3 regions of the Paenibacillus sp. Mc5Re-14 genome follow, and region 3 is predicted to be linked to each of the others. Evidence: predicted binding sites of a transcription regulator. Region 3 holds the regulator's gene; each other region holds the start of a gene.
The links. Region 3 encodes Rex, which represses fermentation and respiration genes when NADH is low (regulators of the CRP and FNR family bind a similar motif). Its sites were predicted from a motif close to TTGTGAAATATTTCACAA; they were not measured.
Positions count from the first base shown of each region.

Region 1 (10,780 bases), 3.2 Mb from region 3:
TTATGTATGGGAAGCTGCTCAATAAGCGTCGTCAGACTCCAGCTACACCAGCTAATGACTCCATACGGAAAAATTCGGACCAACAAAATTCTGCACTGGATGTGCTTGAAGTAAAGACTCCGGTACTAGGACATGTTGTGCCATTAGAACAGGTTCCTGATCCGGCTTTTGCCGAACGGCAGATGGGGCAAGGAATTGCAGTGGAACCGAAGGATGGTCGGATTCTTGCCCCTTTCAGTGGAAAAGTCATTCACATCATGGTGAAAAGCAAGCATGCCTTGATTTTGGAGCATCCAACAGGTGTGCAGATTCTGGTGCATGTAGGAATCAACACGGTGTCATTAAAGGGAGAAGGATTCACCATGCATGTGGAAACAGGTCAAAACGTGGAGCAAGGACAGCTACTGATGGAATTTGACCGTGAGCTGATCCAGAAATCAGGGTATCCTATCATTACACCGGTCATTGTTCCCGAAGGGCAGAGTATGATTGAATCGATTGAGGAATTGCCAGGTGAGGCGAACGATTTGCAATATGTCTTAATGAGAATTCATTTGAATTCTTCATCAGACAAAACGAATTAAGTCAGATTCATCCCTGCTAGCCTAATTTAGTAACTTGGTCAGTGAAAGAATGCTACAATAAACGTGGTGATGAAAATTGACTAAGAATATATTTTTGCAAATTTATCAAGAGTACTCGGGGCGAATCCAGACAGGCGAATTGGCTCCTGGTTCGAAAATGCCCTCTGAAAATGAATTGGCCCGGGAGTATAACACTTCTCGTGAGACTGTGCGTAAGGCACTTCACTTGCTTGCACAAAATGGGTATATCCATAAAATAAAGGCTAAAGGATCTTTTGTTCTGGATATCGGACGGATGGATTTTCCTATAGGGGGATTGGTCAGTTTCAAAGAAATGTCTGAGCGGATTGGGCGTAAATCACAAACGATTGTTCATAAAAATCAGTTGATTCCCGTTCCAGATGACATAGCTACTCATCTTGAGATTGACAAAGATAAGTATTTGGTTTGGGAAGTCATTCGTGCGCGTGAAATTGAAGGTGAATGTGTCATACTGGATAAAGACTACTTTCGATCAGACATTGTCCCTGTGCTTACCGAGGAAATTAGTCGTGAATCTATCTACGAATATCTGGAGGGGGAACTCCATCTTCCAATCAGTTATGCTAAAAAAGTCGTTTCTGTAGAAGATGCAGATGAAGAAGACCGTAAGCTGATGGACCTCCAGAACTATACTCATGTGGTTGTAGTACGTAACTATGTTTATCTGGAAGACACCACATTGTTCCAGTATACCGAATCAAGGCATCGACTGGACAAATTCCAATTCGTCGATTTTGCCAGACGTTCCCACGGTGAAGAGAGAAAGTCTGATTTTTTAAGCTGATCCATTAGAATTGATCTAAGGACGAGAGATTAAATCGGAATAGTTCACTGTGGTGGAGAACCCCTCTTCTAAGAAGAGGGGTTCTTTGTTAACTCCAAGGTAAATTGTTGAGTGGATTTCGACTATTCGGCAGAGGAACCTAAATCCGTAATGGTTAGCTTAATATCGAAGGTTACGGGGATTTTACTGAACTTATAATCCCAATCATCTTTTACTTTTTTCCACACCTGTGGTTTATCAATTTTCAGGTGATCACCAAAGCCGGCAACATCCACTTTATATTCGGATTGTAATTTGTGCATAAGAGACTTAATCCTTCTAGTCACTTGTTTTTCAAACTCTTGCTCAGCTTCTTTCATGTTCCGCGTCTCAGTCGGGTCTACCTTCTCATCCCAGTTTTCGATTAAACGCCCTTTGGATTCAATTTTTACGTGAAAGGAGATGTCGTTGTCCTTACCCACTTTAGTTGTTATTTTGCTTTTTACCGATTTGATTTCATAAGTTATGGCTTCATTCCGCTTGTCATACGTTTTGACAGCTCCGCCCTCAACATCACCTGTAATCCATCCAATACTCTCCACGTCTTGTTGTCCCAAAGCACCAATCCAGTGACCGGTTTCCCCTTTAATAATGCCGGCACCTGAAAATTCTAATTCTCCCTTAGATTCAGTAATGTTTTGCAGTATATAGCTTTTTTTGGAGTGCATTAACCCATCTAATTCAGACAAATTGACTCCCCTCATTACCTTGCTGGTTCTAAAATGGTTACGAAGCATATTCAGAATATGAATAGACGGAATTTCGCCTGTATATTTGGTAACTAAGGTGTTGGCTGCTCGATCCTTACTTAAGAAAACCATACAACTTGGACGAATATCATTATCACGTAGCACAAAATCCATCAATTGTTGCATCGTTTGTAGTTTTGCCAATTCGGTGGAAACCACGATGACTTTTAGGTGGTGACCAATAACGGGGCGATCCAAACGGAGAGAGAGCTGTCGGAAGATTTCAAGTATAGAATCACCGGTGCCAGCTATATTTACATAGTTTAGCTCTTGTCCACCGTCGCCGCCTTGTTGGTTTGTGCTTCCGGATGATTTTTTGGGGACGATTTGTACGCTGGTCGTAATTGTATTTTTCTTGAAGTAACGGCTGCCTTTCTTCTCCAGCTCCTGTTCCAATGGACTGAGCTCTCCCTTATCGAGAGCCAATCCTGTATATATGCTAAGCTCCTCTACTTCCTTGCTGCTCCAGCAGCCGACTTGAGTCACCAGCAGAATGAAAGCAAGCAGCAAGGATAGGAAAGATCGTCTACACATTTTGCTTCATTCCCTTCTTCCTGATCATAAAAACGATGGAGAGAAGTACCGGGATCAGAAAAAATAATACGATTCCCATGTATCCGATCTCATCGCCAAGGCGAAACACTTCAGTCATACGAACAGGAGTCATCGTGGAAATAAAGATAAACGGGATTAAGCCGAAAATCGCATAACGATATTTAAGACCAAATACCTGTGAGACACCTAAGGAAGCATTGAAGAAAAAACTACAGAAATTACAAAACATTTGCATCACCCAGATCACCAGCAGTGGAAACTCCAGACGTTCAAAAAGAAATCCGGGGATCTCAAAACTGCGCATCAAATTAATGGTAGGCCAAGTACTTGTCACAGTAGAATCTACCGATAGCCCGCCGATCACCATAACTACAGTCAAAAAATACAAAACTAAAGGGATACTGATGCCCACGGCCATGGCCTTAAATGCTTTTTCGGGCTGCTGCATAAAAGCGACCAGTGTCATGACAACTTCACATCCAGAGAAGACAAGAATAGTTGATTTCAGCCCCTTGATGACGGGTAATATTCCGTCACTCAATACGGGGCGAAGGTGATCAATTTCGAAGATTCTTAAGCTGAAGACAAAACAGAAAAGCAGAAAGAAGAGACTGATTGGAAGTACAATTTGGTACAGCCGTGCGATGGGATTAATGCCTCCAAAAACCAAATAACTCCCTACCCAGATGAATGGAATCACAATCGCCCAGATGGGTGTGCCTTCAAGTAGGAAAAACATGGTTACTTCAGCCAACACACGGATCTCAAAGCCGGCTATAATTATAAAGTATATAATTAATAGCACACTTAAGAATCCTCCCGGAACAGTACCTACAATTCTTCTGGAGTATTGATATATGGTGTTTCCGGGAAACTGTTGACTTAATTTCACCATGATCCAGACGACGAATATGACAATAGCTCCACCGATGAGGACAGAAAGCCATGCATCAGGAGTCTGTACTTGTTCAGTTACACCTCTCGGCAGTGTCAAGATCCCCGCGCCCAATACGGTATTGGTCAGGAATACAGCCCCTTGCTTAGTTGTGATCTTATCATCAGAGCGTCTAAACACAGTAGCTCCTCCTTCGTTTTGGGCATCATGATCTGCGTTTGCGTTGCTGCGTTTTCATCATGACAGGTCTTCGTTTCATCAGAGACATAGGAGCCCGGATGTACAGATCCTTCCAATCGCTTAGGCGCATAGGGGAAAAGGGAGTTACATATGGTACACCAAAGCTTTTCAACTTCGTCAGATGGATACAAATTAACAGAAAGAACAATATGGTTCCAAACATGCCCAGCATTGCTGCAAAGAACATTCCGACAAAACGCAAAAGGCGCAGGGTAATGCCCGCACTATATGTTGGTATCGAAAACGATGAAATGGCAGTAACTGCAACTACAATCACAAGGAAGGGACTAACGATGCCCGCATTGACAGCAGCATCACCGATGACCAAGCCTCCCACAATGCCCATCGCAGGGCCAATGGGTTTGGGCAGGCGAATGCCAGCCTCTCGTAGAATTTCGATAGAGATTTCCAAAATCATGACTTCTATAACGGATGGGAAAGGGACGCCTTGACGGGTTCCGATAATGCTAATGACCAGCTTGGTCGGAATTAAACCGGGATGAAACGATATAAAAGAAATGTACAGAGCAGGCCCCATAAGCGCTATAAAAGCCCCGCTAAACCGTAGCAGACGTAATAGTGTCCCCGGAATCCATCGTTCATAATAGTCTTCGGGAGATTGAAGCAGCATACTGAAGGTCACCGGGACAATAAGTGCAAAAGGAGTACCATCCAGTAAGATCGCTATTCTTCCCTCCAACAAAGCATTAATAACACGGTCAGGACGCTCTGTATTATGAGCCTGTTGGAATGGACTTAAATAATTGTCTTCGATGAGTTGTTCCACATACCCGGATTCAGGTAAAAAATCCATGTCTATTTTTGATATTCTGCGGCTTACTTCTTCAAGAAGGTCTGGATTCACAATATCCTTTATATACGCGATAACCAGATCCTTTTTGATTCTGCTGCCCACTTGGAATTTCTTCAATTCCAAACTTTTATTTAAACCCTGGCGCCGAAGCATCGAAGTGTTTTCACTCAATACTTCCGTAAAACCGATTCGGGGACCCCGAAGCAATGCTTCAGAGGTTGGCTCATTGACGGAGCGAATAGCGCCATTAGGCGGGCCCACCAGTAGCGCTTCCTTCATTCCTTCAATTAATAGGGCGGTATGACCTAAAAGGATGAACTCGTACAATTCCTCCATACGGGTTACTTCACTAATTTGCGTAAGTGGCATCAGGCTTTCTTTTATAAAAGAGTTACTTATACCTTCCGGTTGTTCCTGCTGATCCTGACCCTGCTGCTGGCCTTCAAACATCAAGACCTCCAATACCTGCTTGCTCATAAGCTTTTCATCCTGCATACCTTCTATGAAGACTAACACGGACCGAGCATGAAATTTCTTCACCACAAACTCACGAAAATGCACATCACTATTTTCGCCAATAGCTTCACGAATTGCCTGTAAGTCGGAATCATAATTTCCTGTAATTTTAGAGCTCGGTTCATGCTGCTGATCCATGTGCCCTTCGTTATGTTTATTAGAGAGCGGATGACTGCCAGAGTGTTTGGATTTGGCTCCCTTACTGCCGACAAATGAATAAATCGAGGTGTTTATATAATAAATTCCTAAAGGAATAATCAACGCGAGGCCAGCTTGAAAGAGTGTACTCCAGCTAGGAAGATAAGAAATGATTTTAGACCACATGCTGATTACCTCCAAACAATTCAATTCGTTTTCCCATAAGATACAAGTTGTTCATAAAGTATTCCTTATAACGGTTGTATTTACGCATGAATTGGAAAGATTCTTTCGATGACACTGCTATGATTTCCGGTCCTTACCTTAATCCCTTGAAATAGAATAGGGAAATCCCTAAATATTCATAATTTTAACTACATTGTGATCGAAATCACATATAGACCTATCTGCTGTATTAGAATAGAAGCATAAACAATATTCATTAGAAACGTAGAGATGTCGTCGGATAGGAAGTAGCGTCGAATGAATGGAGGAACCGGTATATGATAAACAGTAAAAAGAAGCTTGTGGTTATAGGGAACGGAATGGCTGGTATCAATACGGTCGAACAAATTTTAAAATTAACAGATAAATATGAAATTACAGTCCTGGGAAGTGAGCCGCATCCGAACTATAACAGGATCATGCTCTCTTATGTGTTGGAAGGTAGTAAAACAATAGATGATATCATACTGAACGATTTGCAATGGTATGCGGATCAAGGGATTACTTTATATACAGGAAAAATGGTTAAAAGTATCGACGGTGAGCACAAGAAGATTCTCACCGAAGACGGACTGGAAATTGATTACGATGTGGCTTTAGTGGCTACTGGTTCACAATCGTTTATTCTGCCTATTCCGGGTAAAGAATTACCGGGAGTTATTGGTTTCCGAGATATCGCCGATTGCTCGGCAATGCTGGAAGCAGCGAAGACCTATAAAAAGGCCGCTGTCATTGGCGGAGGTCTATTGGGGCTGGAGGCAGCTAAAGGCCTGGTCAACCTGGGGATGGATGTTACGGTCGTTCATCTAATGGAAGATTTGATGGAACGTCAGTTAGACCGGGAAGCCTCTGCGATGTTGAAAGCAGAACTGGAACGTCAGGGAATCAAGTTTGCTATGCAAATGCAAACTGCGGAAGTGTACGGTCAAGATCGGGTACAAGGACTGCGCTTCTCGGATGGAAGCGAGCTGGAAGCAGATTTGGTTGTAATGGCCGTCGGGATTAAACCTAATATCCAGGTAGCTAAAGAAAGTGGTATGGAAACGAACCGCGGGATTGTGGTCGATGATTTCATGAGAACCTCCATGCCGGATGTATACGCTGTAGGGGAATGTGTTGAGCACCGTGGAATCTGCTACGGTCTGGTAGCTCCGCTGTTTGAACAGGGAAGTGTGATTGCCAAGCATTTGGCAGGCGTGGATACTGAAGGCTATGCAGGATCGGTAGTTTCCACCAAGCTTAAAATTTCAGGGGTAGATGTTTTCTCAGCTGGCGAATTCATAACCCAACCTGAACATACGGCGATTGTAGCGAAGGATGAGTGGAAGCGAACATACAAAAAGGTACTGCTTCGTGATAATAAAATTGTTGGTACTGTACTGTTTGGCGATGTGAGTGAATCTGCTAGTCTGCAAAAATATGTGCGTCAGCAAACGGAAATGACAGATGAGATCTATGGACAGATCATGGGTACTGGATGCGGCAATCACGGGGCGAAAACGTCATCCGTTGAAACCATGGCGGACGATGAAATTGTCTGCGGTTGTAACGGTGTGACTAAAAAGGCAATTGTGGAAGCAATTAATGAAAATGGATTGACCACAGTCGATGAAATTAAAGCATGTACCGGAGCAACGCGCTCCTGTGGAGGATGTAAGCCGGTTGTTGAGCAAATTTTGCAATATGTTCTTGGAGACAGCTTCAAAACGTCAGCCAAACAAGGAATATGTGGCTGTACAACATTGAGTCGGGACGAAATTGTGGAAGCGATCAAAACTAAAGGGCTGACAACTACGCGTGAAGTGATGAACGTACTGGGCTGGCATAATGATGAAGGATGCTCCAAATGCCGTCCGGCGCTGAATTATTACTTGGGTATGATTAACCCTGATACCTATGAAAATGAGGGAGATTCCCGGTTTGTAAATGAGCGATTGCACGCGAACATTCAAAAGGATGGAACGTTTACAGTGGTGCCGAGAATGTACGGCGGTGTAACGACTCCAGAAGATTTGAAGAAGATAGCTGATGTATCGCTTAAATATAACGTTAAGGTCGTTAAAGTAACCGGGGGACAACGGCTGGATTTGATTGGTGTACGTAAAGAGGATCTGCCTAAAGTGTGGGAAGAACTTGATATGCCTTCGGGATATGCGTACGCGAAGTCACTTCGTACGGTGAAAACCTGTGTTGGATCGCAATTTTGTCGTTTTGGTACACAGGACTCGATGGGAATGGGAGAAGTACTGGAACGGAAATTCGAACGATTGGATTTCCCGGCAAAATTCAAATTAGCGGTTAATGGATGTCCACGCAACTGTGCGGAATCATGTACGAAGGATATCGGAATCGTAGGCAACGATGGGGGCTGGGAGATCTTTGTCGGTGGAAACGGCGGTATTAAAGCACGGTTGGCTGATTCACTCTGTAAAGTAAAAACCGACGCTGAATTGATTGATATTGTAGGAGCCGTAATGCAATTCTACCGGGAAACAGGACAATACCTGGAACGTACTTCCGAGTGGGTGGAACGGATCGGTCTGGAAGAGATTCAGAAGGCTGTCGTTAACGATACAGCTAATCGACAAGCTTTAGTAGAACGCGTTGAATTTGCATTACAACAGGTCGAAGACCCATGGAAAAAAATCATCCATGATGAGGATACACGCAAGAATCTATTTGAGGCTGTCACTCCGTCTATTGTGTAAAATTGCATCTAAAAATGCCTGAGGAAGGAAGCGAGCAAGCAAATGATCAAGAATGCCGAATGGCTTGTTGTCGGTCATAGCAAGGATTTTCCGATCAGAATAGGACGCACTATCCACGTCAAAGGTGCTGAAATTGCTGTTTTCCGCACTTCGGAGAATAAGCTGTATGCTGTTGAAAATAGTAATCCTCACCCTAAGGGGGGTCCTCTTACAGAGGCAATAGTATCTGGTCATTATATTTATGATCCTTTGTATGACTGGAAAATTGATTTGCAAACAGGCCTCGTTCAAGAGCCTGACCACGGACAAATTAAAACGTTCGCCGTCTGTGAAGAGGGAGAAGTAGTGAAAATATCGCTTGAGACGGTTTAATTCATGTGAGGGAAAGCATAAAAAGGGCTCGACAGGAACAATCCTGCAGGGCCCTTTTTGTTTTGGATCAGGTAATAGTGACACCTGCACTTGCGTAACCCACCACGGTGTTGACGAGGGAAACGCCTGTCGCAGTGGCAGAGAAAACCATAAGCAGACGGGTTTGCGCGGTTACGGGTATAGCCAATCCAGTAGCAATACCACTAGAAGTCGTTCCTAAAGCAACGATGTCAGTTAGTGGGGGAGTCAATGTAACGGTAGCTCCGGGAACGGCTATAAAGGTGTTATTAGGTGTCGGGGAACTAAACAACTGGGCAGTAATGCTAACGGATGATCCTAAGAGGGTTAGAGCAGCAGTTGTACTGAAATATCCGGTAATGGATGTGATTACACCCCCCCGTGGAACGGAAAAAGCAAAGTTAATGAGTGGTCCTACAAGCGTACCTGTGAGGTCTATAACCCCATTTACAAGGCCAATACCTGTAGCTGAGCTTCCGAAACCAATCAAACTTGTGGTTCCTACCAATCCGCCAAGAACGGTTGTCAGTATAGCAGGACCACCGGAGGCAAATGGGATAATTGCCCCTGAACCGGTGGCTCCAGTAACCCCAGTGGCTCCAGTAGCTCCGCCGACACCTGTAGCGCCCGTGGCTCCAGCAGGCCCAGTCGCGCCAACCGCGCCCGGCAGTCCATCAGCGCCGGTCGGTCCAGTGGCTCCAGCAGGCCCAGCCGCGCCAACCGCACCTGGCAGTCCATCAGCCCCAGTCGGTCCAGTGGCTCCAGCAGGCCCAGCCGCGCCAACCGCACCTGGCAGTCCATCAGCCCCAGTCGGTCCAGTGGCTCCAGCGGGCCCGACCGCGCCAACCGCGCCCGGCAGTCCATCAGCGCCAGTCGGTCCAGTGGCTCCAGCGGGTCCGACCAAGCCATCAGCGCCCGTAGCGCCTGTGGCGCCTGTTACACCCCCGGCAGGCCCAGCAGGCCCTTCAGGTCCGACGGCCCCGATAGGCCCAGCGGCTCCGACAGGCCCGGCAGGTCCAGCGGCCCCTACAGGCCCGGGAGGTCCTGGTGGACCCGGTATACCTGCTGGACCAGGCGCACCGCCAGGCCCCACAGGTCCGGGAGGTCCTGGTGGGCCCGGCACACCTGCTGGACCAGGCGCACCACCAGGCCCCACAGGTCCCGGAGGCCCTTGTGGGCCGGGCTCCCCTGACAAATACGGTTCACTTAGTGCGTTGCTAACCGTCGTACCCGCAGTTCTGATTGCACGGATTAAACTGTCTTTAAGAGTTGAATTGAGGGATTCCTGTAGAACGATGGACAATAGGGCATCCAGCAGTTGCTGTAATGTAGTACCTACGCTGATCGGAGAGAAAGGCGTGGCTTCTAATGCTACAATAGCAAGTTCCAACGCCGCCAGTAAATCTGCCTTAGCCCCGCTTCTAAGTCTTAAAGTTTTCGCCAGAGACAGCAATTGTCTTAAAATCTGTTGCAATAAAGATACATTAGCCGCAGAAGGGTTTGCGAATACAAGTGGGACGATCGAGGTCAATTCATTAATAAGCTTGAGAAGCGCTTCGATACTTCTATTATCTCTTGGTGGTTTGCAATCCTCGTCTTTTTTTGAAGCACCACTGAACCTAAACGGTCTTTTATGTTTCATGCTCAAGTATCTCCTCCTCATTCTTCCTACTGTAGAGGTGACAGATGGTTAATCGCCCCGTTTTACAGATATTCATAATATATTTATTGAAGCGAAAAGGGTGAATACACAAGCAAAGCTTAATAAAATATTGATAACAAAAAGCGCGGTCCCCAAATAGCCTGGGACCGCGCTTTAGTGTGTAGTCTATTAGATTATACGTCTTCGACAGATTTATTTGAAAATTCGTACCAGCAGTTCAGCCATCTCGCCTCTGCTGATGGCGGCTTTTGGTTTGAGTGTTCCATCAGGATACCCGCTAATCCAACCCGAGCCTATGGCTTTCTCGAATGCTGTGGAAGCCCAGGAAGCAATCTGCTGATCATCTTTGTAAGATTGCAGTCCAGTAGGGCTGGAAACGGATGTCTGTTTCTGCATCGCGTGTGACAGGATCACCATCGCCTGTTCACGGGTAAGACT
Region 1 is NZ_CVPD01000001.1:1,772,514-1,783,293, reverse strand. Features, by position in the region: gene treP (PTS system trehalose-specific EIIBC component) at 1-584, shown strand, start outside; gene treR (trehalose operon repressor) at 661-1,410, shown strand; gene BN1546_RS08080 (Ger(x)C family spore germination protein) at 1,533-2,732, opposite strand; gene BN1546_RS08075 (GerAB/ArcD/ProY family transporter) at 2,725-3,828, opposite strand; gene BN1546_RS08070 (spore germination protein) at 3,854-5,542, opposite strand; gene nirB (nitrite reductase large subunit NirB) at 5,860-8,289, shown strand; gene nirD (nitrite reductase small subunit NirD) at 8,332-8,661, shown strand; gene BN1546_RS08055 (exosporium glycoprotein BclB-related protein) at 8,729-10,321, opposite strand; gene BN1546_RS08050 (immunoglobulin-like domain-containing protein) at 10,535-10,780, opposite strand, start outside.
Region 1: nirB (nitrite reductase large subunit NirB) is a predicted target of Rex. The motif match lies at 5,736-5,753, and genes of this name have one in related genera.

Region 2 (10,780 bases), 2.7 Mb from region 3:
CGCTAATGGCTATGAATATCCACTGGTTCTTATTGCTGTCGTAATCGGGATTGCGTTGACAGGTGCAGGTTCATATTCCATTGATGCAATACTTCATTAATACATGAACTTAGATCATTAAAAATTGAACGATAATGAAAAATAAGGATTTCTACAATTAAAAGGAGGGTTTCATATGTCACTTCAAACGACAGGTATCCATCATATTACAGCTTTTGCTGGTAATCCGCAGGCAAATGTCGATTTCTATGCAAGTATTCTTGGACTTCGGTTAGTGAAGAAAACCATCAACTTCGATGCCCCTGAGGTTTACCACTTGTACTTTGGTAACGAGGCAGGAAGCCCCGGAACGATCATTACTTTTTTCCCTGCACCAGGAACTCCCAAAGGGCGCATCGGAGGTGGTCAGGTGGGCATAACCTCGTATGTGGTACCGCCAGGTTCGCTTGATTTTTGGCAGCATCGTTTGCAAAGCTTTGGTATTCAAGTTACGAAAACAAGCCGGTTTAATGAACAATATCTTCAATTCGAGGATAATGAGGGCCTACGTCTTGAGCTTGTTGAACGTGCAGAGGGAGCGAGCAGTACTTGGTCTTACGATGGCATTTCGGCTGATAACGCCATTAAAGGGTTCGGAGGCGCCGTACTATTTAGCGTCAATCCACAGAAAACGATGGATGCATTGGAGAGCATACTCGGATTTACGAAAATCTACGAAGACGCCGAATATGCTCGTTATCAATCTGCTGGAGAAATCGGCAACATTGTGGATGTTCCGCTCGTCAAAATGGGCTTAGGCTTCGGTGGAGCAGGCACGGTACATCACATTGCATGGCGCGCAAAAGATTTCGAGCAACATGAAGATTGGAGAAGCACAGTCCAACATTATGGCTATCAGCCGACACCAATTATCGACCGCCAATATTTTAATGCGATTTATTTCAGAGAGGCGGGCGGCATACTTTTTGAAATTGCTACAGATCCACCGGGATTTGCTAACGATGAGCCTGCTGAATCTTTGGGGCAGAAATTAATGCTGCCAGAGTGGTATGAACCACAGCGGGCTCAGATCGAGGCAAACCTGCATCCTATTGAAGTGAGAACATTAACAGATAAACAAAAGTAAACGAAATCAAACGAAATAGCTGCTGTTTTGCATCCAGATAAAGTCACATAAATCCACAATCTCATTCGATTGTGGATTTTTCATTCGATGAATTACCTCCTGAAAATGAAATCCTCCGCAATTAACCTATATTTATGATTTGACTAATCTAATATACGACATTATCTATCCAAGACAGAACCTGCTTCCAGATATGTGTCTCGTGTGCTACCGTCCTCTTTTTATTCCAACAGCTTTTCAGACTTTACCAGCATTTCTCGTAACACGTGGGCGACTCGGCTTTTCCGGTTCTCTGCTTTCTTTTTTATCACCCGTAATGATTGCTGGTATGCTGGGGTATTGTTGTGATAATAAAACTGCTTGGCAGCAATGCGTAGTGTCCTTCTCAACAACATAGCTGATGTTCGTGTTAACCTAGAACGGAGTCCCCTGCGTAGCACGCGCAGCGTATTTTTGTAGGTCTCAAAATCCTCGGATGGAGGAATTAGAGCGAATAAATTTAACGAGGAGTCATTGAACCCGTAAGTTTCATACATGATTCTCAGATTTTCCGTATTTAAAACGTTACCTCTAAGATGGGTTGGATGTTCCTGATGATATCCGACCACCTCTTTGATGCAATAAAAAGGGATTTTTAAGCGATGCAGTCTATAGCCCAAGTCCCAGTCTTCGAGTCCGTACAGCACAAACCGTTCATTGAAACCTCCAATACGAATCAAGTGGTTGCGTCTGATGGCTACACAACGAGTTACTAGCATCATCCAGGGAGCTACGTCCGTTGAGGCAAATTGTTTTTGAGTACTGGGCGGAACCCTGGTGGGGCTAACGACTTTAGACAATGCACCCGTTTGATGCAGGACATCATGAGGGGTGATGATCGGGATAATTTCATTCGCTGTTTCAAAGTCGGGATTCCATAAGCCTGATTGTGTAAGTATGCTCCGACAATGTTCTTTTTCTTCCACAGAAAAGTCAGGGTGATAATGGGTAAATGCATCGTCCCACGAGTGAGGAATGCCTGAAAGCACGGATTTGGGATACTTGCGGTGATAACGACTCACGGTTTTAATGAAATGAGGTAGCACCAAAAAGTCAGCGTCGCAGAAAATGATATATATCCCTTTTGCCTGGCGCAGTCCCAAATTTCGAACGGCAGATCGACCACGTTGTTCCGGGTGTGACACATAGATAAGAGGATAGGATGCTTTGAAGTCTTCAACCATTTCTTTCGTTCCATCTGTAGAGCCGTCATCAGCTACAATCACTTCGAATAGTTGCTTGGAATAGGTTTGCGCTTCAAATGAGGCGAGTGTGAGCAGCAGCTGCTGGGCTCGATTATAGGTTGGAATGATGACGCTGTAGCGGATAGCCAATGTGATCTCCCCCCACCACTTTTATTAGAACACGTTTGAACAAGATAAATAATAACAATGTATTCAAGGATTTTAGCCTGGTCTGGTCAAACACCCCTCAAGGTGCGAAACAGGCTTGGTCATATTGAGAATGTTAAGGTGGAGGTTCTGTATTTTTTGCTATTTTGCAGGTATTTTCAGTGGTGTGATGTATATGTCATGGCAGCATTACGCATAAGGATGTAAAGTAAAAGAGATACAAACAAACATGAGATGAAATGGACATGTTTATGGTAAACTATATGGAGTTATAGAAGACCTGAAAGAGGAGTACTATATGACACAATTTGTCTATAAGCAAATTATTGACGATCTTAAAATGAAAATTTTCGCTGGAAAGTTTGCAGATATGAGATTGCCAGATGAACGTAGTCTTAGTGAGACTTACCAGGTTAGTCGTAGTTCCATTAAACGCGCTCTGACTAAAATGGAGAGTGTCGGAATTATTTTCAAAAAACAAGGCTCCGGGACATTTATTAATCCCTTATACATAAGAAATGAATCTATCTTTAACTATGAAGGCTCTAATCTAGGAGTTACTGATAATTTTCAAATGCATGGCAAAAAGCCAAAAATCAAAGTATTGAGTTTCGAGGTCATTCCACCGACAGAAGAACTACAGCGCGATTTGTTCTTGGATACCCATGATTTTGTTTATAAAATCGTTCGCTTACGCCTGTTTGATGACGATCCCTTTATGATTGAAACGGGCTACATCCCCATTAAAATTGTCCAAGATTTAAATCAGACGATTATTGAGGGTTCCATTTTTAATTATTTGGAAGACTCGCGGAACCTGGCCGTCACCAAATCTTTTTTATCCATTTTTGCAGAACCGTCCCAAGAGAATGACCAAAAGCTACTAGAATTGAAAGAAAATGAACCGGTAGGCATTATGGAGGGGGTTTTCTTTTTAGATAACGGCACGCCATTTGAATTTTCACATATGCGGTTTCATTACAAATATTTGAAATTTAATACCTTTGTATCGGTACACTAACGAAAAGACTGGAGAATTCTCCGGTCTTTTTTTATGGTTTTGAAAAAGAATTAGAGTCTGCAAACCTTTCATTTATCACAAATTTTATTGGTTTATCTTTCTATATATTTTAATGTAAGAGCTTTTTTACTGTCTTTTTAATTTATATTTCATAGTATGTTCAAGATTTCACAAAATTGGACCGTATCACTTGTGAAAAAGGTTGAATTAATTTAGCGTAGCGTTATGATGTACATGTAGATGAAATTTCCGGAAATAAATTACAAACCAAATTACTAGGGAGTGGACACCATGGCCTTAACACCCGTGTTAGCAGAATACTCATCTCAAACATATTTGAAAAAACTTGATGCATACTGGCGTGCAACCAACTACATTTCAGTAGGTCAGCTTTATTTAAAAGACAATCCTTTGTTGAGAGAACCTTTGAAAGATTCGGATGTAAAGGTGAAGCCTATTGGACACTGGGGCACGATTCCAGGCCAAAACTTTATTTATGCTCATCTTAATCGTGTTATTAATAAATATGATTTGAACATGCTTTATATTGAAGGTCCTGGTCACGGCGGCCAGGTTATGGTTTCAAATTCATATCTTGATGGAAGCTACACTGAAATCTATCCACAAATCACTCAAGATATCCCAGGCATGAAGAAACTGTTCAAACAATTTTCGTTCCCTGGCGGTATTGCTTCGCATGCTGCTCCTGAAACACCTGGATCTATCCATGAAGGTGGAGAGCTGGGCTATTCCCTTTCTCATGGTGTAGGTGCTATTTTAGATAATCCGAATCTGATTTCGGCTGTTGTTATTGGGGATGGTGAAGCTGAAACGGGACCATTAGCCGCTTCGTGGTTCTCTAACAGATTTATCAATCCAATCACGGATGGCGCAGTGCTGCCAATCTTACACTTGAATGGCTTCAAAATTAGTAACCCAACGATTATATCTCGCCAATCGAAAGAAGAGTTAACTTCGTTCTTTAAAGGTTTGGGTTGGGAACCGTTTTTTGTTGAAGGTGAAGACCCTGATCACATGCATCCAGAAATGGCGAAAGTATTGGATACTGCCATCGAGAAGATCGAAGCTATCCAGAAGAATGCACGTGAAAATAATGACCTTACTCGTCCGGCGTGGCCAGTACTTATCTTCCGTTCACCTAAAGGCTGGACGGGTCCAAAGGAATGGGACGGAGTGCCGAATACAAATTCGTTCCGTGCCCATCAGGTTCCAATTCCGGTTGATCAAAAAAATATGCAGCACGCACCTGCCTTATTAGAATGGCTGAATAGCTATAGACCAGAGGAATTGTTCGACGAAAACGGTCGTTTAAAAGCTGAGATTGCTGAAATTCTGCCTACAGGCGATAAACGAATGGGAATGAACCCTGTTGCGAATGCGGGTAACCTTATTAAAGACCTGAAATTGCCAGATTTCCGTAACTATGCGCTGGATAACTCCACGCCTGGTAAAGTGATTGCGCAAGATATGTCGGTTTTGGGCAAATACGTTAAAGATGTGGTTGTATTAAATGAAGAGAATCGCAATTTCAGAATCTTCGGACCTGACGAAACGATGTCTAACCGCTTGGCTCCTGTTTTTGAAGTAACCAAACGCCAATGGATGGATCAAATTATTGAGCCTAATGATGAATTCTTGTCATCTTATGGTCGTGTCATTGATTCCCAATTGTCTGAACACCAAGCTGAAGGATTGCTGGAAGGTTATGTGTTAACAGGCCGTCATGGTTTCTTCGCAAGTTACGAAGCCTTCCTGCGTGTGGTTGACTCGATGATCACTCAACACTTCAAATGGCTGCGTAAAGCAACGGATCAAGGATGGCGTGCAGACATCCCATCATTGAATGTTGTAGCTACTTCAACGGTCTTCCAACAGGATCATAATGGGTATACACACCAAGATCCAGGTTTGTTAGGTCATTTGGCTGATAAGAAACCAGAATTTATTCGTGAGTATCTGCCAGCTGACGCCAACTCTCTGCTAGCTGTTTTTGACACCATTTTAAATGACCGTCAAAAGATCAATTTGGTTGTTTCGTCCAAACACCCACGCCCACAATGGTTTTCTGCTGATGAAGCGAAGGAATTGGTGGACAAAGGGTTAAAGATCATTGACTGGGCAAGTACAGATCAAGGTGGAGAGCCTGATATTGTTATCGCTTCTGCCGGTACAGAGCCAACGATTGAAAGCTTAGCTGCGATCTCTATCTTGCATAAAAAACTGCCTGATTTGAAGATTCGTTACATCAACGTAGTAGACTTACTGAAGCTGAGAAGCCAAAAGTTAGATCCTCGTGGATTATCTGACGCTGAGTTTGATCAATTTTTCACAAAGGACAAACCAGTCGTATTCGCTTTCCATGGTTACGAAGGTCTGATCAAAGATCTGTTCTTTGATCGTCACAACCATAACCTGCATGTACATGGTTACCGTGAAAATGGCGATATTACGACACCATTTGATATGCGTGTATTGAATCAAATGGACCGTTTTGATTTAGTGAAGGAAGCTGTTCTAAACTTACCTGACGCTGGAAAGTACGCGAATATTGCGGATGAAATGGATGCAATGGTTAAGAAGCATCATCAATTCATTCGCGAAGAAGGCATTGACTTGCCAGAGGTAGAGAACTGGGTATGGGAAGGCCTGAAATAAAAAAAGTACAGTACATTTCAGCTTTGTGTTGGACAACCAAGCAGTCTAGCATGAAGTGAAATATATGATTTGGTAGCAGAATAGAAGTGCCTGACCCCCTTGATTTCAACGGGGATCAGGCACTTTTTGATGTAGCACACAGAGAATTTAATAGGGAAGTCACGAGCAAGTGGGTAATAAGTATATGGGGAACTGAATGGTTCGCTGCATTTTGTCTGAATATTGAAGAGGTGTTATGGTATAAGAGAATAGGAGAGGAGGCTGTTAATATGAACCATCCAATTCCGGAGAAGGTATTGAATGATGGCACTAAGGTGCCTGTCATTGGGTTTGGAACTGCTGGATTGAAGGGGGCAGATGGAGTAACAGCGATAGCTAGCGCGATTGATGCAGGTTACCGTCTGATTGACACAGCTTTCAACTATGAAAATGAGGGTGCTGTCGGGAAAGCTGTCCGGCAGAGTTCTGTACTTCCTAAGGCCTCTTCTGTAAAACATCAGACGGAAAATCTGAATATTTTTGATTTTGAGTTGTCGCCTGAGGAAATAAACGTAATCTCGGCACTTAGCAGGGCAGATGGACGGCTATGGGGGCAGGACCCCAATTCCTATGAAGAGCTATGATCTACAAGAATGAATGAGAAGGGTTCAAAAATCTGTGGAAGGTTTTTGAACCCTTCGCTTTTAGTGATAACCGAAAGCATGCGATAGGGTCCATATATAGCTATGATGAATGATGAACATTTTTAATAGGATTTGATGTATGATATGGGGGAATGTAGTCCTTTCGAAGGAGGTCATCATGGGGATTTTGTCAAGGTTTAGGGATATTATGAAGATGAATATCAACGCCTTAATGGATAAGGCGAGTGATCCGGAGAAGACGATTGATGATTATATGCAAAATCTAAATAGTGATCTGGGCAAGGTGAAAGCGGAAACGGCTTCAGTGCTGGCTGATGAGAAAAGGGCGAAAAGAGCACTGGATGAATGTAGAACTGAGATCAAAAAGCTCCAGCATTATGCAAGTAAGTCTGTGGAAGCTGGCAATGAAGAGGAAGCTCGAAAGTTTTTGGAGCGTAAAGGTTTGCAGGCGGAGAAATTGGAATCGTTACAGACATCCTATGACTTAGCTTCGGCAAACGCCGTACATATGAAACAAATGCAGGAGAAATTGGTGTCCGATATAGGGCAACTGGAGTTGCGGCGTGCCGAACTTAAAGGGAAGCTGGCGATCGCCAAAGCACAGCAAACCTTGAATTCTATGGGTGACCATGATTCTGTTTTCGAGGCCTTGGAAGAAAAGGTGAACAGGGCATATGATGAAGCGATGGCGATAGCCGAGCTCCGAACAGGAGCGAAGGACGACCTGGATGCGTTATTCGCACAATATGAGAAGAGTACCAATCCAGAAGATGAGCTGGCTGCAATCAAGAAGAAAATCAATCCCAAAGAATCATAATAGTTTCTACATGAAGAGGTGAGCAGATGCCGGTTATCGAATACAAATGCCCCAACTGCGGCAGCGGCATGGTCTTTGACAGTGAGACAGGAATGTTATCTTGCCATAGCTGCGGAAGAGAGGACAACATCGATACGATTCCTGATCCTCTGACTAATCGTATTTTTTCAGAAGATGAAGCCCATGAGTATCATTGCAATAACTGTGGAGCAGTGATTATGACCGAAGTGGAGACGAGTGCAACGGTGTGCAGCTTTTGTGGTTCTGCCGTGGTGCTGGGTGATCGACTGACCGGAGAGCTAGCTCCGGCGCAGGTTATTCCTTTTTCGATCAGCAAGGAAGAAGCCATAGCTGCATTCAAAAAATGGTGCAAGAATGGCCGTCTGACACCGAACCGATTCATGATGGCCGACCGAATCAAGGGAATAACTGGTATGTATGTCCCCTTCTGGTTATATGAATTACATAATCATATTGAGGTTCAAGGTGAGGGTACCCAAGTGAGAACCTATACAAGCGGAGATTACGAATATACAGAAACGAAGCATTTTGATGTATATCGGAAAATCCGTTTAAATTATGTGAAGGTTCCGATTGATGCTGCGGAGAAAATGAATGACGAGCTGATGGATAAATTGGAGCCTTTTCCCTATGATCAGCTCAAGCCTTTTAAAACGCCATATCTAGCGGGTTATATTGCGGAAAAGTATAGTTATAACGAAGAAGAGCTTTTCCCGCGAGTAAAAGACAAAGTGAAGGAATATATTGATGCTTATATTCAGTCTACGGTGTCAGAGTATACGTCCGTGAGTTACACGGAAAAGCAAATTGATACTACATTAAAACAAGCGGATTATGTCCTGCTCCCGGTATGGGTCATACACTATGACTACAATCAATTGGAGCATACGTTTGCGATGAACGGTCAGACGGGCAAGGTAGTTGGTAAACCTCCGATTAGCAAGTTCAAAGTGACAGCTTGGTTTGCAGGCATTTTCGGCATAACTCTCTTTTCATTAAGGTTAATCACTTGGCTAATCATGGGAGGAGAATTCTATTGAAAAAATATAGAGCCATTGTGGCTGTTTTGTTGTTCTTTGCCGCCTTTCTAGCGGTTCCTATGGAAATGAAGGGCGAAGCAGCAACGACAGAAATGAAGCCATTGATTTTTGATGAGGCGGGGCTGCTTAATCAGGAAGAGTATGATGTGTTGAATACTATGGCTAACCAATACGGAGCCGAAAGAGAAACAGACATTATTGTTTATACGACCAACAACCCCGACAATATGGATGTTATGAAAATGACGCAGGATTTTTATGATGACCATGGCCCGGGGTATGACAGGTCCCATGGGAATGCAGTCATTTTAACGATGGATATGAGGAATAGAGAGGTTTATTTAGCTGGCTTTTACAAAGCAGAACGGTATCTGGATGACGACAGGCTTACTAAAATCCGGCATGAGATTACCCCGGATCTGACGAACGGTAACTATGGGCTTGCGTTTCAAAAGTATATTCTCGGCGCGCACAAATATTTGGCCATCCGCCCAGGCGTGAATCCGGACAGCATATTTTTCAAAGGCTGGCTTCATTTGGCGGTTGCGCTGGGATTGGCGTCTATTATTGTAGGTAAGATGGTTTCGAGTTCCGGCGGTCGGGTTACGGTAAATCGGCAGACCTACGAGGATGCAAGCACGTCAGGGGTTCTGGCACATCAAGATCTGTACACTCACACAACGACAACGAAGCGGAAGATTGAAAAGAGCAGTAGCAGCAGCTCATCAGGTGGAGGAGGCGGAACCACCAGCGGCGGTCATTCGCATAGCGGCAGCAGAGGATCATTTTAATGGAAGGGATGGATACAGCACATGGGGTTCTTCAGGAATCAATTTGCAAATGTTGTTGAATGGGAAGAATTTAGGGATGATATGATTTTTTGGAAGTGGAGCAATCGTGAAATTAAAAAAGGCAGTAAATTGATTATTCGCTCCGGTCAGGACGCCATTTTTGTAAATAACGGCAAGATCGAGGGCATTTTTGAGAATGAAGGGTCATATAACATGGACTCGGATATTATTCCATTTCTATCGACATTAAAAGGATTTAAATTCGGCTTTAACAGTGGCATGCGGGTGGAGGTCTTATTCGTTAATACGAAGGAGTTTACGGTCAAATGGGGAACACAAAACCCGGTTTTGATCCCTACTCCCCAACTGCCAGGCGGGATGCCGATTCGTGCCAACGGCACATTTAATTTTAAAGTAAACGATTATGTTACGCTTATTGATAAGATTGCCGGGGTAAAGGACAGTTATCTTGTTGAGGATGTAAAAATACGGATTACTTCGGTGTTGGATCAGTTATTGATGAAGTGGATCAGCAGAGAAGGCAAGGATATGTTTAATCTACAGGCAAATGCTTCTGATATTTCGAAGGGCATTCAGGAAGATCTGGATATGCAAGTGATGGACAACGGTATGACGATTACAGGGTTTCATGTGATGAGCTTCAATTATCCTCAAGAAATCCAGGATATGATTACAAAGACAGCTTCTCATGAAATGATCGGTAATCTACAAAAGTACCAACAAGTGACGATGACCGACGGTATTGCATCGGGGAATGTAAAAGGCGGCGGTGCTGCTTCGGATATGGCGAGTATGATGATGGGCATGAATATAGCGAATGAAATGATGAAAAACTTGAACCCAAGCCAGAAGCCCCCGGCTGAGACTCAGCCTGCATCCGATGCTCCCACTCCTTCGGGTGACGGTAAAAGACCTAATTTTTGTCCGAATTGTGGCACAAAAAACGAGGGAGCTAACTTTTGTCCGAATTGTGGACAGAAATTGAACAGGTAGCCATAGCTAACCGCTGAACTGTTTCCTTTCAGGAAATTGCCGACTGGCTAAGTAATTCTATAAACCAAACAGCAGTTGTTGCAGAGTATTCTCTGTGATGACTGCTTTTTTAATATAGATTGTTCAAGCATTTTCTTTATAAATCCGATTTATTGGATTGAAAAAGGTACACAAGATAAGGTACTATAACTATATAGTACGTATTTATATTAACTAATTAGGTATTACATTAATAAACT
Region 2 is NZ_CVPD01000001.1:2,246,591-2,257,370, reverse strand. Features, by position in the region: gene BN1546_RS10260 (DoxX family protein) at 1-100, shown strand, start outside; gene BN1546_RS10255 (ring-cleaving dioxygenase) at 176-1,126, shown strand; gene BN1546_RS10250 (glycosyltransferase) at 1,348-2,499, opposite strand; gene BN1546_RS10245 (GntR family transcriptional regulator) at 2,816-3,538, shown strand; gene BN1546_RS10240 (phosphoketolase family protein) at 3,830-6,214, shown strand; gene BN1546_RS10235 (aldo-keto reductase family protein) at 6,484-6,837, shown strand; gene BN1546_RS10230 (PspA/IM30 family protein) at 7,016-7,675, shown strand; gene BN1546_RS10225 (TFIIB-type zinc ribbon-containing protein) at 7,702-8,736, shown strand; gene BN1546_RS10220 (TPM domain-containing protein) at 8,733-9,527, shown strand; gene BN1546_RS10215 (SPFH domain-containing protein) at 9,549-10,541, shown strand.
Region 2: BN1546_RS10240 (phosphoketolase family protein) is a predicted target of Rex. The motif match lies at 3,695-3,712, and genes of this name have one in related genera.

Region 3 (10,780 bases):
GATGATGAGGAACTGAACCTGAGCAACCGTGGAGGGGATTTTTGGGAAACAGTAGCTAGTGATTCCGAGTCCTGTCTCGGCCGTTCTTGCCCATGGTTCCGCAAGTGCTACTATCATCGTGCACGTCATGAAGCAGGAACAGCGGATGTGGTTATAACGAATCACTCCAAGCTGTTCACCGACGTCAAAGCAAGTCACCAGCTATTGCCCAGCTATGAACATCTGGTCATTGATGAAGCACATCATCTAGAGGAAGTAGCCGGTAAGCACCTGGGCATGCATATGAAATATTTCACACTCGTGCATACGCTGACTCGATTGTTCAAGGACAGTAAGAACGGACAATTGCCTTCATTACGTCAGCAGTTGGCAAAGTCGGGGCATGAGAAGTCGACGGAATGGGCCTCGATCATTGATCAGCTGTACCCACTCGTGTTAGAGGTTAAGGAAACTTGGGACCTGCTAAGCGATAAGTTGTTTGGTATGTTGCCAGAACGAACTGATGCCACACCGGGTGAAACGGGGCAATTTTCTTCGCGTCTCAAACCGTCGGCCAAGCCTGCAAAGTGGGATCAAGCGGCGGCGTTGGAAAATCAGCTTTATGTAACGTTGAGTGAAATTTTGCGCAAGGGCGACAAGCTGATGCTGGATGTCAAGGAAGAACACGACGATTATGCGGCGGATAGTCTCATTACAGATATCACGGGTCTGCTTAAGGATTTGGCGGGGATTAGGGAAAATTTGCGCTTCTTTATACGACTCGATGATGAAACAACCGTATATTGGCTCGAAGCGAGTGGGCAATTCCGTAGTAAATCATTGCAATTTTATGCAGTGCCCGTCGATGTGAGCCGCCAGTTGAAAGAAATGTTTTTTGACAAAAAAAGAAGTATTATTCTGACATCTGCTACTTTATCGGTAGATAAGTCGTTTCAGTACATGACCGATCAACTCGGCTTGCAGGAGGCCGCGGATCAAGGACGATTAATGACGTCACAGCTCCCATCACCTTTTAATTACAGGGATCAGGTGTTGCTGGTCATTCCGCGAGACTTTCCGAGTGTGAAGGGCAGTGTAGGGGATGCACATTTTGTAGAGATGCTCGTTAGCTCTCTAGGAGCGACTGCCCAGGCGACGCGGGGGAGAATGCTTGTTCTGTTTACTTCCTATCGGATGCTCCGGCAAGTGTATGAGCCACTTAAAGAGGCGTTAGCATCCAGCGATATTACCGTGTTAGGACAAGGTGTAGACAGTGGGAGTCGGAGCAAGCTAACCCGTCGTTTTCAGGAAGCCAAGGCTTCTGTATTGCTGGGAACCAGCAGCTTCTGGGAAGGCGTCGATATTCCAGGGAAGGCTTTGACTTGTCTGGCCATCGTTCGCTTGCCGTTTCAACCGCCCAATCACCCGTTACTGGAGGCAAAAAGCGAGCTGCTCCAGCAGCAGAAGAAGAATCCATTTATGAAGCTGTCTGTACCACAAGCAGTTATTCGCTTCAAACAGGGATTTGGGCGATTGGTACGTACAGCGAGCGACCACGGAGTCGTTATCGTTTACGATACGCGTGTGATCGAATCCTATTATGGAAAGCACTTTTTGTACTCGTTACCGGGACCAAAAATGGAGCATATGCCATCGGAGCAAATGGTGCCCCGCATCGCCGAATGGCTCCAATCCGCCCCGGAGACAGAGGCACAACGGACGGACACCTAAAGTCCGTTACAATTAGGGGGAGCAAGTATGAAATCAGATAAAATTTCAGAGGCTGTCGTACGGAGATTACCCGTATATTTACGTTATCTGAATGCACTGCACAAACGGGAGGTGGCTACGGTCTCTTCTCAAGAGCTGGGACAGAGGTTAGATTTGAATCCGGCCCAAATTCGTAAAGATCTTGCCTATTTTGGCGATTTTGGTCGGAAGGGTATCGGTTACGATGTTTCTTATCTAATTGAGAAAATACGCCATATCCTGAAAATCGACCAGCAAATTAATGTAGTATTGGTCGGAGCGGGTAATCTGGGTCAAGCCCTATCAAACTATAACGCTTATTTAAAAGACAATATGAAGATTGTGGCGGTATTTGATGCGTTCCCGGATAAGGTTGGGACCAGAATCAATACCTTAGTCGTTCAGCCGATGGATGAATTGGAAACGACTGTAAAAGAAAAAAATATTCGAATCGGGATTATTACTGTACCTGATTTTGAGGCACAACACGTAGCTGATAGGCTCATTGAGAGTGGAATTGGAGCGATTTTAAACTTTGCACCTATCATTCTCAAGGCACCGGCTAACATTCGGATACATGCCACAGACTTTACAACTGACTTGCTTAGCCTCGCTTATTATCTGGAGGACGGAAAGGAAGAAGCACAATATGACAGTGAATAAATGGATGATTAAAAACGGTTCTTTTGCCGTGAATGGAACTGAAGCTGGGGTAATCCATGGTTTTATGATTGTGGAGGATAGCCGTATTACTTACATTGGCGAGACTCTGCCTGCGGGTGAGGAAGAGACAGAAGCAATCGACGGTAACGGGTTATTGTTTTTGCCTGGTCTGATTAATACTCATGGTCATGCGGCGATGTCTCTGCTGCGAGGGTATGGAGATGACTTGGCACTTCAAGTGTGGCTTCAGGAAAAAATGTGGCCTATGGAAGCCAAGTTTACATCTACGGATGTGTATTGGGGAACATCCTTGTCAGTGCTGGAAATGCTGAAAGGTGGAACCACAACTTTCCTGGATATGTACGATCATATGGATGAGGTGGCACGTGTAGCTGAAGAGTCGGGCATCCGTGCAAGTTTGATGCGTGGAGCCATTGGACTCTGTTCAGAAGAAGAACAGCGGATCAAGCTGGCTGAGGCCGTGACTTTTGCGCGTAACTGGCATGGAAAAGCAGATGGACGTATCACAACGATGATGTCTCCGCATGCCCCATACACATGCCCGCCAGCGTTTATTGAGAAATTTGTTCAAGCAGCACATGATCTCGATTTACCATTGCATACGCACATGTCCGAGACGATCGCCGAAGTTGAGCAAAACGTACGCGACTACGGTTTGCGTCCAGTTGCACACTTAGATAAGCTTGGCTTTTTCTCCCGCCCTTCACTTGTTGCCCACGGCGTACACTTGAACGACGAAGAGATAGCTTTATTAGCGGAACGAGGTGTGGCGGTTTCACATAATCCAGGCAGCAACTTGAAGCTGGCAAGTGGTGTAGCTAGAGTGCCTGAATTGTTGCGTGCAGGAGTTACTGTTTCTCTTGGAACAGACGGTCCTGCTAGCAATAATAACCTGGATATGTTCGAGGAAATGCGTCTGGCGGCACTCATTCACAAGGGAGTATCTGGCGACCCAACAGCAGTTCCTGCAAATGAAGCACTGCGTCTGGCAACAGAGTATGGTGCAAAGTCGATTGGTTTAAAAGAAGTAGGAGCGCTGGCAGCAGGCAACAAGGCTGACTTTATCGCGCTAGATCTGAATCAGGCCCATTTCTTGCCGCGTACAGATCTTATTTCCCATGCCGTATACTCTGCAAGTGCCAAAGACGTGGCTCATGTGTGGGTAGACGGTCGTCAGGTTGTGAAAAACGGCGAATGCCTGACGATGGACGAGGAACGTATCAAACATGAGGCACAAGCCGCCTTTGAAGGGCTGCTGTCGCGCTAATTCAGGTGTCACATCCCCTTAGAGAGGAAGCACAGGTTTGAAAAATAAGAAGAAATGGATAGCGGTCGCCATTTTGGCCGTAATACTGATCCTGGTCAGCATTTTCTGGTATTATTCCTACGTTACTCAAGACCAGGTGGCTGAGAAAAATGCCGCTATCATTAAGGCCAAGCAATCAGGTGGTCTGGTTAGCACGACTCAGACTTGGAAGTCTGTGTGGGATCAGATTTATTGGGTGGTTCAAGGGAAAAACGCACAGAATGAAAATATAATGGTGTGGGTTCCTTTTCAAAAAATGGAAGGACAACCTAACGTACCTGTCGCAGATCCAAGCGGTGTTCATACCGAGCTGATGAAAAACGGAGTCGACGAGCAAAAAATGACAGCGATAATTCAGCAGCAACTTCCAAATGCAAAAATTGTAAGGCTCCAACCGAGTGTGTTCAATGGCGAATATGTATGGCAACTGTTTTACGATGATGAAAGCCATCACAACTATACCTTTTACCGTTTCTCAGATGGAGCATCGACGGGGATAAAGTATACTTTGCCTAATTACTAGCGTGTTATGGGAGTAGTGATGATGGTGAAAGCAATGTATTGTTAAAAGAATAACTGATTGAAGTTGAAAAGACGTAAATGCGATTTAAATCGTATTTACGTCTTTTTTTGCTACTACGAAAATCACAACTCCTCCACACATTGCCTTCGATATTAGATTCACGTTATGATATACTATATTTTATAAGTGATAGACAAAAATGATAGAAAAATGAGTTGCTGATCTTTATAAGATCATGCAATTTGGTTGTTTGTTGACATTCGTCCCGTTTCTTCTGGGTTTTACATTTTGAGAGGAGGATGTTGTTTGAAATTGCGTGCAGTTCCTATTGTTGTGGCGGCCGTTGTGGCAGCCTTGTTGATGTTTGGGGGATGGTTCATTTACCGTCAGGTTACAATGCAAAGTCCTCTGGAAAAACTGGTATCTCAATATCCAGGCGTGACAAGCGCTCAAATAGATATTAAACAGGATCAGGTCGTATTGAAACTAGATCTCAAACCGCAGGCGGATGTGGCCGGATTGGTTGATGTGGTTAAGCAAAAAGGGCAATCCATCATTGGCAGCCGTACCATTAAGCTGGATATCGCAGATCGTTCCAATTCAGCACTGAATCAATGGTGGTCTGAGGCTATGTTTCCTGTAGCCGAAGCGATGGAAAATAAAAAGTATACTCAAATTTCATCTACAGTTGAGCAGATGAAAAAGAAAAAAGCAGGTATCAAGGCTGATACCGATATGGATTCAAACAATGTCTATATCCGACTCAGCGAAGGCAATGCGACTAAGTTTATCGTTTTGCCACGTCAATCTCAGCAAATGGGGGTATGGCCTAATGCCTAGATGGATCAAGGAAATATTAATCGGTATTGTGCCGGTGACTATTATATTTCTCGTTTTTATTGGGGTGAATATTATCCCTCTTTTGGTTGCGGGCGTGATGCTCAGCGGCTTGTTAATGCTCATGCATGCTCGTGGCGGCTTGGCCGTAGGTGCCGGGCAAGAGCGCAAACGTAAAAAAAATGGTCCGGACAAGCTGACTTTTGAGGAAATTGGTGGACAAGAAAGCGCTAAACAGGAATTGCGTGAAGCCTTGGATTTTTTGAATCGGCATGATGAAATTTCCAAATTTGGTATTCGTCCATTGAAAGGCGTTTTGCTTACAGGCCCTCCGGGAACAGGAAAAACGCTGATGGCGAAAGCAGCTGCACACTACACCAATTCTGTGTTTGTTGCAGCTTCAGGCAGTGAATTTGTTGAAATGTACGTGGGTGTCGGTGCAGGTCGTGTCCGTGAGTTGTTTCGGGAGGCTCGCACTCGTGCAGCCAAGGAAAAGAAAGAAAATGCAATTATTTTTATTGACGAGATTGATGTTATTGGTGGTAAGCGTGAGGGTGGACAGCAACGAGAATATGATCAGACTTTGAATCAGTTGCTGACAGAAATGGATGGCATTTATTCGGCAGATACACCGCGGATATTACTTATTGCGGCAACAAACCGTAAAGAAATGCTGGACAGCGCCTTAACGCGTCCAGGACGCTTTGACCGCCATATTCAAGTAGACTTGCCTGATAAGAAGGGCCGTCTTCATATCCTTAAAATTCATGCCAAAAACAAACCGATTCAGGAAGATGCTAATTTGGACAAAATCGCTGAGGAGTCTTACGGTTTTTCCGGTGCACAGTTGGAGAGCGTCATGAATGAAGCGGCCATCTATGCAATGAGACAGGATCGTCAAATGATTGCGCAGAGTCATCTATCCATGGCGATTGACAAGGTGATGATGGGTGAAAAAACAGACCGAGAATCAACATTGGAAGAGAAAAAACGTGTAGCGATTCACGAGCTGGGACATGCTATTATGGCTGAAATCGTCCGTCCCGGTAGCGTAAGTCAAGTAGCGCTCAGCCCGCGTGGGAAAGCGCTCGGTTACGTGCGTCACAATCCACAGCAAGAACATTATTTATATACCAAGCAGTACCTGGAGGAGCAGATTATGATCTCGCTCGCAGGGGCTACTGCGGAAGAAATGTACTATGGCGGTCGAAGTACGGGCTCAAGTAATGATTTTGAGCAGGCGCTGAACATTGTTCATACGATGATGACTTCAGGTTTGACTTCTCTTGGGATTATTAACATGGAAATGGTTACAAAAGAGGAACTTATGCGGGAAAATGGCGAAATTATGAATGACCTGCATAATCGGACTTTGGAGTTGCTGGAAAAGCATCGTCCTGTGTTCGACAATTCTCTTGACATTCTAATGAAGGAAGAAACTCTGTCCGGGGATCAATTTAGATGTCAATTTAGTGAAAATGCTTTATTACCAGCATAATTTTTTATGCTGGTTATTTTTTTTTACTTTTAGTCCGTGCTAAGATATTATTATCTATTGGGACATAAACATGTATTTTTCGACAAAGAAGGATACAATATATGAGAGTGACCAGGAAAGGGTGGAGTTAAGAACCATGCAATTTAAAAAAATCGGCGTCATTGGCGGCGGCACCATGGGACAAGGTATTTCTGAAATGCTCGCGTCCAAAGGAATCGATGTGCTGCTAGTAGAGCAGACACCAGAGAAACTAGACTACGCTTATAATATGATTGAAACAAGTCTAGACAAGCAACTGGAAAAGTGGGCAATCACCCAAGCAGAGAAAAAACTGATTTTATCTCGCATTGAAAAAGTATCCCATTTGGCGGAGCTCGCTAGCTGTGATATGGTCATTGAAACCATTACAGAGAATCTGGACGAGAAGAAAGTTGTTTTCCAAGAGCTGGATCATGTGTGTCCAAGCAACATTATTCTTGCAAGTAATACATCCACGCTGAGCCTGACCGAGCTTGCCAGCTCGACCAAGTATCCAGAGCGTGTTATTGGTATGCACTTTATTTATCCAGTATCCCGTATTGATCTGGTAGAAATTATTCGTGGTTTGAAAACTTCAGACGATACCTTTGAAAACACGAAAATGTTCGTAGAAGAAATCGTGGAGAAAAAAGGAGTCATGATCTATGAATCTCCTGGCTTTGTAACTAGCCGGATTATCTGTCTGCTAATTAACGAAGCAGCTCATGTACTTCAAGAGGGCGTAGCTTCTGCGGAAGATATTGACGATGCTATGCGCATCGGCTACAACTTCCAAAACGGTCCTTTGGAAATGGCTGACCGCTTTGGTCTGGATTCCGTTTTGGCTGCTTTGGAGCGGATGTTCCGTGAATTTGGCGAACTGAAATACCGTCCGTCCATCGTCCTGAAGAAAATGGTGCGTGCAGGTAATCTGGGCGTAAAATCGGGCGAAGGCTTCTTTAAGTATGACAAGGATGGTGACCGGATATGAAAATTCTCGTAATCAACGCAGGGAGTTCTTCCCTGAAATACCAATTGTATGATATGACGGACGAGTCCGTTTTGGCAAAAGGATTGGTAGAGCGTATCGGTATGGACTCTTCAATTCTGACGCATAAACCAACCAATAAGGAAGAATACACTGAAGTTAGCGAAATTTTGGAGCATACTACTGCCATCCGTAAAGTGCTGAATGCACTCACAGATGCAGAGCATGGTGTTATCTCCAGCATTAGCGAAATTCAGGCTGTGGGCCATCGTGTGGTTCATGGAGGCGAAATCTTCAAACAGTCAGCGCTCGTAACTCCTGAAGCGAAGAGTGAAATCCGTCGCTTGTTCGACCTGGCTCCACTGCATAACCCAGCATCCATGATGGGGATTAAAGCGGCTGAATTGAATATGCCAGAAGTCCCACAAGTTGTGGTATTTGATACTTCGTTCCATCAAACCATGCCAGAAAAAGCTTATATGTACGCCATACCGAGAGTGTTGTACAATAAGTACAAGGTACGTCGTTACGGTGCACACGGCACTTCCCATGACTTTGTAAGTAAGGAAGCTGCCAAATTTGTCGGCCGTCCTTTGGAAGACCTGAAGATTATCACTTGCCATATCGGTAATGGTGGTAGTGTAACAGCAGTTCAAGGCGGTTTGTCTGTAGATACTTCCATGGGTATGACTCCACTGGAAGGACTGATGATGGGTACTCGTAGTGGTGATTTGGATCCAGCAATCGTACCTTATGTCATGAACAAAGAAGAATTGACTGTCAATGAGGTCAATTCGATGCTGAACAAGCATAGTGGACTTCTAGCTATTTCTGGTATCAGCAGTGATATGCGTGAAATCACTGAAGGTATGGAAAAAGGCGAAGCTAATTCTACATTGGCATTTGAAATGTATGAATACCGTCTGCGCAAGTATATTGGTTCGTATGCTGCCGCAATGAACGGGGTAGACGTAATTGTATTTACGGCAGGCGTAGGCGAGAACTCCATCGTTCTGCGTAAGAGAGTGTTGGAACAACTGACATTCCTCGGTATCGAGCTGGATGAATCATTGAATGCTATTCGTTCTGGCGAGATTCGCCGGATTACAACTGCAAATTCAAAGGTAGAAGTACTGATCATTCCAACAAACGAAGAACTGGTAATTGCCCGTGACACGTTCCGTCTGGTTCAGTAGTTCGGTCCCTAAGTGTAAACTTTATACATGTGGAACTATGGTTTAAGTACCACATGCACCAAACAGCGAGAGCAAACAGCCTGACCCAAGGGGAAGGGCTGTTTGATTTTCGGTTTAAGGAGAGAGACGGTCATGACAAATAAAAGTACGATTGCCCAAGTGGGCCGCCATGTAGGGGAAACGGTTACAATCGGCGCTTGGGTAAACAATAAGCGGTCTAGCGGTAAAATTCAGTTCCTGCAGCTACGTGATGGTAGCGGTTATATTCAAGGGGTTATCGTAAAAAGCGAAGTGTCTGAGGATATTTGGAATGATGCCAAATCCTTGACTCAAGAAAGCTCCCTATATGTAACTGGAGTCGTGCGAGAGGAGCCGCGCAGTCAATCGGGCTATGAATTAACGGTTACAGGTATTGAAATCATTCATTTGACCGAAAACTACCCGATTACCCCTAAAGAGCACGGTGTAGATTTCCTGATGGATCATCGCCATTTGTGGTTGCGTTCCGCCAAGCAACGTGCAGTTCTGATCATACGGGCGGAAATTATCCGTGCTGTACAGGAATTTTTCAACGGCAACGGTTTTACGAAGGTAGACCCGCCTATTTTGACTCCTTCTTCTGCAGAAGGCACAACAGAGTTGTTCCATATCAAATATTTTGACGAAGATGCCTATTTGACACAAAGCGGGCAGTTGTACATGGAAGCTGCGGCAATGGCGCTGGGTAAAGTATATTCCTTTGGTCCAACCTTCCGTGCGGAAAAGTCCAAAACACGTCGTCACCTGATTGAGTTCTGGATGATCGAGCCTGAGATGGCTTTTGTGGATCATGAAGAATCCTTGCGCGTTCAGGAGCAGTTTGTAAGCCATATCGTGCAGTCTGTTCTGAAAAATTGTGCGAAGGAGCTTGAAGCCATCGGACGCGATGTTTCGAAGCTGGAGCAAATTCAAGGCGAGTTCCCACGGATTACGTACGATGAGGCGATTGCCTTCCTTCAAGGTGAAGGATTCGATATCCCGTGGGGGGAAGACTTTGGTGCTCCTCATGAAACAGCTATTGCCGAAAGATATAACAAGCCTGTGTTCATTACGCATTGGCCGACTCACATTAAAGCATTCTATATGAAACCTGACCCATCCCGCCCAGAGGTTGTTCTGTGTGCTGATATGATCGCTCCTGAAGGTTATGGCGAAATTATCGGGGGTTCCCAACGGATTGATGATCCAGCATTGATGGAAGAGCGTTTTAACGAGCATAACCTGGCACGTGAAGCCTATCAATGGTATATGGATCTTCGCACATATGGTTCCGTTCCGCATTCTGGCTTTGGATTGGGACTGGAGCGTACAGTAGCATGGATTTGTGGACTCGATCATGTACGTGAAACGATTCCGTTCCCACGCATGCTGTATCGTTTGTATCCATAATCAATGACAGGATCATTCGACAAGACATCAGCGGCAGAATGGGCGGAGGGAGTAGCCTATGCTATGGAAACCGGAATGGTTCAAATTCCCTACGCTCTGCTCAAGCATTATCGGACGCTTCGGCTGACGGATGGTGAAATGCTGCTACTGATGCAGTTACTTGCATTTAAACAAGCGGAACGTAATGAATTTCCGACATGGGAGCAATTGCAGGCTCGTATCGGATGCACTGCAAACGAAATCGCGCTTTATTTCAGTAAGCTCATGAAAGAAGGGTTTTTGCGAATAGATTCCGTGGAAGACCGCAGCTCATCCGTCCAATTTGAACGTTATAACTTGGCGGGTCTGTATCGCAAGCTGGCTGAATGTATGATCGCCGAGCGTTCGGAGCAGCGCGATGAAGATGACATTTTGTTTGCCGGGAAGCCCGATTTACTGAATGGATTATCAGAATCCCCAATTACAGAAGAACGAAATTTATTTACGATTTTTGAGAAAGAATTCGGACGACCCTTATCACCGATGGAATACGAGACGATCAGCAGTTGGGTGGATCAGGATCGGTATCCGGAGG
Region 3 is NZ_CVPD01000001.1:4,985,143-4,995,922, forward strand. Features, by position in the region: gene dinG (ATP-dependent DNA helicase DinG) at 1-1,710, shown strand, start outside; gene BN1546_RS22720 (redox-sensing transcriptional repressor Rex) at 1,738-2,391, shown strand; gene BN1546_RS22725 (amidohydrolase) at 2,378-3,679, shown strand; gene BN1546_RS22730 (cell wall elongation regulator TseB-like domain-containing protein) at 3,717-4,241, shown strand; gene BN1546_RS22735 (hypothetical protein) at 4,548-5,081, shown strand; gene BN1546_RS22740 (AAA family ATPase) at 5,074-6,576, shown strand; gene BN1546_RS22745 (3-hydroxyacyl-CoA dehydrogenase family protein) at 6,713-7,585, shown strand; gene BN1546_RS22750 (acetate/propionate family kinase) at 7,582-8,778, shown strand; gene asnS (asparagine--tRNA ligase) at 8,911-10,206, shown strand; gene BN1546_RS22760 (DnaD domain-containing protein) at 10,210-10,780, shown strand, end outside.